DNA from 2 places in the Streptomyces luteoverticillatus genome. Region 2 is predicted to be linked to the other one. Evidence: predicted binding sites of a transcription regulator. Region 2 holds the regulator's gene; the other holds the start of a gene.
What was found. The regulator HspR, encoded in region 2, represses chaperone genes until heat shock. The targets are predictions, from matches to a motif close to TTGAGNNNNNNNNNCTCAA.
Positions count from the first base shown of each region.

Region 1: a site for HspR is predicted at 2,038-2,056, ahead of lon (endopeptidase La). Genes of this name have one in related genera too.

Region 1 is NZ_CP034587.1:4,884,962-4,889,372, reverse strand. It holds gene lon (endopeptidase La) at 1-2,015, opposite strand, end outside; gene EKH77_RS21840 (rhomboid-like protein) at 2,160-2,993, opposite strand; partial or broken gene EKH77_RS21835 (spermidine synthase) at 3,169-3,848, shown strand; gene EKH77_RS21830 (response regulator transcription factor) at 3,950-4,411, shown strand, end outside.
Region 2 is NZ_CP034587.1:3,492,261-3,496,671, forward strand. It holds gene EKH77_RS15345 (DUF397 domain-containing protein) at 396-644, opposite strand; gene EKH77_RS15350 (helix-turn-helix domain-containing protein) at 660-1,511, opposite strand; gene EKH77_RS15355 (ATP-binding protein) at 1,746-2,177, shown strand; gene EKH77_RS15360 (heat shock protein transcriptional repressor HspR) at 2,234-2,692, opposite strand; gene dnaJ (molecular chaperone DnaJ) at 2,696-3,874, opposite strand; gene grpE (nucleotide exchange factor GrpE) at 3,908-4,411, opposite strand, start outside.

The DNA of each region.
Region 1 (4,411 bases), 1.4 Mb from region 2:
GGCAGCTCCAGCTCGGCGCCATGCGAGCGGAGGAAGGAGAGCGCGATCTGCGCCGACTCCTTCATGACGTCGCCGAGCTGGCCGGTGAGCGCCAGGCCCGCGCCGCCGCTCTCCGGGTCGGCCAGGGACGCCTCGACGAACAACACGTCGCCGCCCGCGCCGGTGACCGCGAGGCCCGTGGCCACGCCCGGGACGGCCGTGCGCCGCTCGGCCGGGTCCTGCGCGGACTCGGGCGTGTGGTGCGGGCGTCCTATCAGCGGGCGCAGTTCCTCCGTGCCGATGGTGAAGGGCAGCTCCCGCTCGCCCAGTTCGTGCTTGGCCGCGACCTTGCGGAGCAGCCGGGCGATGGCGCGCTCCAGGTTCCGTACACCCGCTTCGCGGGTGTACTCGCCGGCGAGCTTGCGCAGGGCGTCGTCCTCCAGCACGACCTCGTCGGCCTCCAGGCCGGCGCGCTCCAGCTGGCGGCGGAGCAGGTGGTCGCGGGCGATGACGACCTTCTCGTCCTCGGTGTAGCCGTCGAGGCGGACGAGCTCCATGCGGTCGAGGAGGGCCTCGGGGATGGCCTCCAGGACGTTGGCGGTGGCCAGGAAGACGACGTCGGAGAGGTCGAGTTCGACCTCCAGGTAGTGGTCGCGGAAGGTGTGGTTCTGGGCGGGGTCGAGGACCTCCAGAAGGGCCGCGGCCGGGTCGCCGCGGAAGTCGGAGCCGACCTTGTCGATCTCGTCGAGGAGGACGACCGGGTTCATCGAGCCGGCCTCCTTGATGGCCCGGACGATCCGGCCGGGCAGCGCGCCCACATACGTCCGCCGGTGGCCGCGGATCTCGGCCTCGTCGCGGACGCCGCCGAGGGCGACGCGGACGAACGTCCGGCCCATGGCCCGGGCGACGGACTCGCCCAGCGAGGTCTTGCCCACGCCGGGCGGGCCGACGAGCGCGAGCACCGCGCCCCCGCGCCGCCCGCCGACCACGCCCAGCCCCCGGTCGGCGCGCCGCTTGCGCACCGCCAGGTACTCGGTGATCCGTTCCTTGACGTCCTCCAGGCCCGCGTGGTCCGCGTCGAGCACGGCCTTGGCACCGGGGATGTCGTAGGCGTCCTCGGTGCGCTCGTTCCACGGCAGCTCCAGGACCGTGTCGAGCCAGGTGCGGATCCAGCCGCCCTCGGGGCTCTGGTCGGAGGCGCGCTCCAGCTTGCCGACCTCCTTGAGGGCCGCTTCGCGGACGTGTCCAGGCAGGTCGGCGGCCTCGACGCGGGCGCGGTAGTCCTCGGACTCGTTCTCCGGGTCGCCGTTGAGCTCGGCGAGCTCCTTGCGGACGGCCTCCAGCTGGCGGCGGAGCAGGAACTCGCGCTGCTGCTTGTCGACGCCTTCCTGGACGTCCTTGGCGATGGACTCGGCCACGTCCTGCTCGGCGAGGTGGTCGCCGAGCCACTTCACGGCGAGCTTCAGCCGGGCCACCGGGTCGGTGGTCTCCAGCAGCTCGACGCGCTGGGCGACGGTGAGGAAGGGCGAGTAGCCGGAGTTGTCGGCGAGCAGCCCGGGGTCCTCGATCTGCTGGACGCGGTCGACGACCTGCCAGGCCCCGCGCTTGCGCAGCCAGCTGGTGGCGAGGGCCTTGTACTCCTTCATCAGCTCCGACACCGCGCCGGGCAGTGGGTCGGGGGTGAGCTCCTCCATCGAGGCGCCCTCGACCCACAGGGCGGCGCCGGGGCCGGTCGTGCCCGCGCCGATGCGCACGCGGCGGTCGCCGCGGATGAGCGCGCCGGGGTCGCCGTCCGACAGCCGGCCCACCTGCTCGACCGTGCCCAGCGTGCCGACGCCCGCGTATGTGCCGTCCACGCGTGGGACGAGCAGGACGCGTGGCTTGCCGCCGGAGCCCTTCGCCGCGGCCTGGGCGGCTTCGACGGCCGCCCGGACCTCCGTGTCCGACAGGTCGAGCGGCACCACCATGCCGGGCAGCACCACCTCGTCGTCGAGCGGCAGCACGGGCAGGGTGAGCGGTGCGGACATCGAAGCCATGATCTCCCCTTCGGCAGGCAAGTTGAGCTATGCCGACTCAATGCTCGGGGCAGGGGTGATTGTTCCCAGGGGTTTGTTCGCCGTGAGCGATCGTCGAGGGGCGGTGCGGGGGTAGCCCGTCGGGGTGAATTCGGATCCGGCCGCTCAGCGGCTGTGGAGGGCGCTGTCCGCTGCGGCACGCGGCTCGTCGCCCTCCACCCGCTGGCGCGGGGGCGCGGGGACCGCCGCCCGCGCGGGCGGCACCGCGGCGGGCGGCACAACGTCCGCCTCTGCCTCCGCCCGCTCCCGCGCCCCGACCGGCCTCGGCAGTCCGTCGCGGATCAGCGACCGGCAGGCGATGCCCGTGAGCAGCGCGATGGGGTGCCCCGCGCTGGCGAGCGGATCGATGAGCTCGATCAGGTCCTGGGCGCACATGGCGCCCGCCACGCCCAGCATGGCCCATCGCGCCGGGCGCGACACCAGCCCGGAGAGCGCGCCGATGCAGGCCATGAGGCCGAAGCTGATGCCGTAGTCGAGCCGGTGCAGCGAGGATTCGGGCAGTTGCCCGGCCGCGACGGCGCCAGCCACCGGGAGTTCCGTGGCGAGGGTGGCCAGGACGTGGCCGACGAGGAAGACCCCGGCCGTCCGGGCGCCGCCCACGCGCCGTTCCAGCGCGGTGAGGACGAGCGCGAAGGCCACGCCGTACGCCGAGTAGAGCCCGCCGGCCACCCACAGGGCGCTGGCGACCAGGACGACCAGCGGCTGGTCGGTCAGGTGGGCGGCGTCCGTGCTGGAGTCGCGGAGCAGCTGGTCGACGGTGGCCTGGTCGCCGAAGTCGGCGTAGACGGCCGTGCCCAGCAGGATCAGGCCGTAGCAGAAGGTGAAGGGTGTGCCGGTGGGGGTGGGCAGCAGTCGGCCGAGGCGGCGGAGCGCGGTGCGGAGGCGGCCGGGGGCGGCGGGCGTCGCGTGGGCGTTCCGGTCGGCGTCAACCGCGGTCACTCGGTCGGCCCCTTTCCGCGCGTTCCTCCGGGCTTCCTTGAACATTAAGGTCCACGGTCGGGCGCCGGATCAACCTCTGGTCGTGACTCCTGTCACCTTTGTCAACCTCTTGACGCTTACTGGCGTCGGCCGGTTCGTCGACAGTCACCGAACGGTCAACAGGAGGCAGTAAGCAATGCGCCGCTACGACTCGCCCGCCACCGTCATCGACCGCCGCGAGGGCCCCTATGGAGAGGTCGTGCTCAGACGGCGGAGCGAGCACTTCGAGATCATCGCCAACGGTTGTTTCCTGATGGACACCTCGGACGGGCGCTCCGAGCGGCTGCTCGTCGACGCGGCCCTGGCCGCCCTTCCCGCCGAGCGAAAGGAACCGGCCGTCCTGATCGGTGGCCTCGGTGTGGGCTTCTCGCTCGCCAGAGCGGCGGAGGAGCCGCGCTGGGGCGGATCGCCGTCGTCGAACGGGAGGCGGCCGTCGTGGACTGGCACCGCGAGGGCCCGCTGGGCGCGTACTCGGCGGCGGCGCTCGCCGACCCCCGCACCGAGATCGTCCACGCCGACCTCTTGGCGTACCTCCGGGCGCCGGGTCCCGCTTTCGACGCGCTCTGCCTGGACATCGACAACGGCCCCGACTGGACCGTCACGGAGGACAACGGCAGCCTCTACTCCCCCACCGGACTCGCCGCGTGCCGGGACCGGCTGACGCCCGGCGGGGTGCTCGCCGTGTGGTCCGCGCAGCCCTCGGAGGCGTTCGAACAGGCCCTCCGTAATGCCGGGTTCGCCGGGGTAACGACGGAAGAGATCACCGTTGCCCGAGGCGTCCCGGACGTCGTTCACCTCGGCATCCGCGCCGCGTAGCCGCCGCGTAGCCGAGTCCCGCCGGGTGCCCGTACCCTGCCTTCCACAGGTGCAGGACCCGTAGTCACATCGCTACGGGAACACGCTTAGGGGCGGGGCGCATGGAGCACACACACATCGGCCCGAGCGGCGTCGTGGCCTCCACCGGGGCACAGCGTCGGGTACTGATCGTCGAGGACGACCGGACGATCACCGATGCCATCGCGGCCCGTCTGCGGGCCGAGGGATTTCAGGTACGCACCGCGGGCGACGGGCCCGCCGCCGTCGACACCGCCGAGGCATGGCAGCCGGACCTGCTGGTCCTGGACGTGATGCTGCCCGGTTTCGACGGCCTGGAGGTCTGCCGCCGGGTGCAGGCGCAGCGGCCGGTTCCCGTCCTCATGCTGACCGCGCGCGACGACGAGACCGACATGCTGGTCGGTCTCGGCGTCGGGGCGGACGACTACATGACCAAGCCGTTCTCGATGCGCGAGCTCGCCGCCCGGGTGCACGTCCTGCTGCGCCGGGTGGAGCGGGCCACGCTGGCCGCGCACACCCCGCGCAGCGGCATCCTGCGGCTGGGC
Region 2 (4,411 bases):
GTGTCGCGGGGGCGATATAGAGGGCGAACCGGGCAGCGGCGATGAGCCCGGGGCCACGGGACAGCGGGATCGTGCATCGGCGGGGCTTGGTCGCGTTTCTTCCGCCCCACGGGAACCAGGGGTGCGTACGGCAGCGAAATCCCTGTTCAGGAGGGCTATTTGGGGCCCTTCCAGTGGAGGATCACGCTGCCTTACGGCGAGCCGGGCCTCCAAGCCGCGCAGCGGTGAGGCTCGCTGCCCGCGCGTCTTCGGGGCGACCGATGGATGCCGCGCCCGCCCTTCCGGCCGCGCGGGACGCTTCGCGTCTGCGCGCGTGGCGGGGCGGGTTTTTCTCCCCCACCCCGCCCCTTCCCGTAACTGGGGGCTCCGCCCCCAGCCCCCCGAGGGGAGGGGGCCTAGGCGCGGAGCGCCGTCTTTACGGTGCGTATGAGTGCCGCGAACGCGGCCGGTTCGGTCGCTATGACCGTGCCGGGTGCGTCGCTCTCGCGGAGGGCGATTGCGGCTTGGGCCGCGGTGACTTCGACGCAGTCGTTGCCGGGCCCCGTGCCCGAGAACGAGCTCTTCCGCCACGCCTCTCCGACAGCCGCAACCTCGACGCATTCGTTGCCCGGGCCGTTCCCGGAGAACGACGACTTCTGCCACATGGTTCGACGCATACGTCACATCTCCCGTGCGATCCGCTGGATGAAATCCCTCGTCGCCTCGGGGCTGAGCGCCGAACGCTCCATCGTGCGCAGTCGGTCACGGTAGTGGTCGAGTTCCGCCTCACCGTCGATGAACACACTGCCGTGCACCTGATCGATCTGCACGGTGTCCAACTGGGGCACCAGACCCTCGGCGTACAGCATCGAGCAGCCCATCCCCGCGAAACGATCCGCCGCGAACGGGATAACCCGAATGGTGACCCCAGGACGCTCCGAACACTCGAGGATGAAGTCGAGCTGCTCCCGGGCCACCTTGTCCCCGTCGACCTTCATGCGCAGCGCAGCCTCGTGCACCACCGCCTCAAACGGAAGCGGGTGTGCCCGCTCCAGGACCTGGCGCCTGCGCATCCGGAATTCGATGACGGCCTCAAGGCGGTCGGGAGCATAGCCCGGACTCAGGTATGTGAATAGGGCGCGCATGTAGGGCTCTGTCTGCAGAAGCCCGGGAACGTGGACTACCTGTATCGCCTTCAGCGCCACAGCATGATGCTCAAGCTCGGCCACGTCCAGGGTCAGCGAATCGATGACACCTCGGTACTTCTCCCACCAGCCTCGTCCCTGCCTGCCGGTCATGGCAACCAGGGCATCCACCAACGCCTCGTCTGTACAGCCGTAATGGCCAGCCAGCACGCGCAGGCGCTCCTCACCGATCCCGATTCGACCGACCTCGACGTGGCTCATCTGCATCGGGCTGATACCAAACCGACGCGCGGCCTCGCGGGCCGTCATGCCCGTGCGCTCACGCATCTTGCGCAGCTCAGCGCCCAAGCGCACTTGGCGCGCAGTCGGGTTACTCCTGGGCGGCATGCGCCAACTCTCCCTGATCTAGAGCACCTGGTGCGTCACCTTGCCACGCCTAACCCCTGCGGGGCGAACTTCAGCGAACCGCTTGCATAGTTGCTACATAGGTCCCTACGTTGAGTGCTCCGCCGCTCACACAGCGACGGAATCCGGCCGCCCCGGAAGCGCACCGCCGTGCCCAAACGCATGCGCGGCAAGACACCGTGAACCGGCCGCCAACACCCCACCGCAGGAGGCGACATGCTGCCGCACGCCGAAACGTTCGAGTACCGACTCCTCATCCCCCACGACGCCCGCGCAGTCCAGGTCGCCCGCGCGTCCATCCGTGCCGCGCTCACCGCGCACGGCATCCGCGAACTGACCGGCCGCGCCGAGCTGTTGGCGGGCGAGATGCTGACGAACTCGATCGTCCACACCACCAGTACCGCCGAGCTGACGCTCGCCTGGTCGCAGTGGGAGAGCCTCCGGCTGGCCGTGCGGGACACCGGTGCCCGGACACCGGCGATCCGTACGACGATGCGGCCGTTCGACAGTGATGGGCGCGGCCTCCGCATCCTCCAGACGCTCGCGGACCGGTGGGGTTATACCCCGCTCCACCGCGACCTCTACGGCGAGGAGTCCAAGACCGTCTGGTGCGAGATCAGCCGGCGCGTGCCCGCCGCGTGGGCCTGAAACGGCACGGGGCCGCCACCCGTCTCCGGATGGCGGCCCCGCCGTGAACACACGGCTCAGTGTTTCTTCTGCTCCCGCTTCGGGCGCCACACAACCAGCGCACTCGTCTGCTGCACGTCCTGGTACGGGACCAGGTCCCGCCGGTACGACGCGTGGACCTGCGCCTCCCGCTGCTGCATCGCCGCGGCCGCGCCGTCGACGACGGACTGCAATTCAGCAACGCGGGCGCTCAGCGCGGCGACCTGGTTCTCCAGCTCGATGATGCGCTTGATGCCCGCGAGGTTGATGCCCTCGTCCTGGCTCAGCTGCTGCACCTGGCGCAGGAGTTCGATGTCGCGCGCCGAGTAGCGGCGGCCGCGTCCGGCCGTGCGGTCGGGGGAGACCAGGCCGAGGCGGTCGTACTGCCGCAGGGTCTGCGGGTGGAGACCCGACAGCTGGGCCGCCACGGAGATGACATAGACCGGCGACTCATCGGTGAGCTCGTACGGATGGCGTCGGCGGCCGATTCCTTCCATGGGTCACGCTCCCTTCGCGGCCTGGAAGAGCTCCTCGCGCGGGTCATCGTCCGCTGTGGCCTCGCGGTAGGTCTCCAGGGCTTCCCGGGCCTTGTCGCTGAGTTGGGTGGGCACGGCGACGTCGACGGTGACCAGGAGGTCGCCGCGGGTGCCGTCCTTGCGGACCGCGCCCTTGCCACGGGCGCGCATCGTCCGGCCGTTGGGCGTGCCGGCGGGCAGCTTGAGGGTGACGGGCGGGCCGCCGAGGGTGGGGACCCGGACCTCGCCGCCGAGGGCCGCCTCCGTGAAGGTGACGGGCACGGTGATGGTGAGGTTGTCGTCCTTGCGCCCGAAGACCGGGTGGGTGCCGACGTGGACGACGACGTAGAGGTCGCCGTTGGGGCCGCCGCGCTCGCCCGGGGCGCCCTTGCCGCGCAGGCGGATCCGCTGGCCGTCGGAGACCCCGGCGGGGATGCGGACCTGCATGGTGCGGGAGGACTTGGCCCGGCCGCTGCCGTGGCAGACGTCGCAGGGGTTCTCGGGGATGAGCCCGCGGCCCTTGCAGTCCGGGCAGGGGTCGGTCAGCGAGAAGCCGCCGCCCGAGCCGCGCGACACCTGGCCGGTGCCGACACACGTCGGGCAGACCCTGGGCGTACCGTTTTTGTCGCCCGTGCCGGAGCACGCCTTGCACGCCGCCGAGGAGGACATCCGCAGCGGAACGGTGGCGCCTTCGACCGCCTCGGTGAAGTTGAGCGAGACCTCGGACTCGATGTCCTGGCCGCGCCGGGGCTGGGTGCGGGCGCTGCCGCCACCGCCCCGGTTGAACAGGCCGCCGAAGACGTCGCCGAGCCCGCCGCCGCCGAAGCCGCCGGCTCCGGCGCCGCCCTGGGCGCCCCCGAAGAGGTCGCCCAGGTCGAAGTTGAACGAGCCGCCGCCGCCCGGCCCGGCACGGAAGCCTCCGTTGCCGAACAGGGCGCGGGCCTCGTCGTACTCCTTGCGACGCTTGGGGTCGGCAAGGACGTCATTCGCCTCGGAGATCTCCTTGAAGCGCTCCTCGGCCGAGGCGTCGCCCTTGTTGGCGTCCGGATGGAACTCGCGGGCGAGCTTCCGGTACGCCTTCTTGATCTCCGCCTCGGTGGCGTCCTTGGAGACGCCGAGGACCTTGTAGAGGTCCTTTTCCAGCAAGTCCCTGCTGAGGCTCATCCCCGGCGCCCCTCCTTCCCGTCACTCATCGCGTCAGCCCTCTTCCGGGCCACCGCTCTCCTCGTCGGACGACTCTTCGGCCTTGGGGCCGGCGCCCGGCTGCGGCTCGGCCACCGCGACGCGCGCGGGGCGGATGGTCCGCTCGCCGATCCGATACCCCGGCTGCAGGATCTGCACGCACGTGGTCTCGGTGACGTCGGGCGCGTAGCTGTGCATCAGCGCCTCGTGGACCAGCGGGTCGAAGGGCTCGCCCTCCTTGCCGAACTGCTGGAGGCCCATCTTGGCGACGACCGTCTCCAGCGACTCGGCGACGGACTTGAAGCCGCCGACCAGCTCGCCGTGGTCGCGGGCGCGACCGATGTCGTCGAGGGTGGGGAGGAGCTCGGACAGGAGGTTCGCCACGGCGACCTCCTTGACCGCGACCCGGTCCCGCTCCACCCGGCGACGGTAGTTCTGGTACTCGGCCTGGAGCCGCTGGAGGTCCGCGGTGCGCTCGCCCAGCGCGGCCTGCGCCTGGTCCAGCTGTGCCTGGAGGCC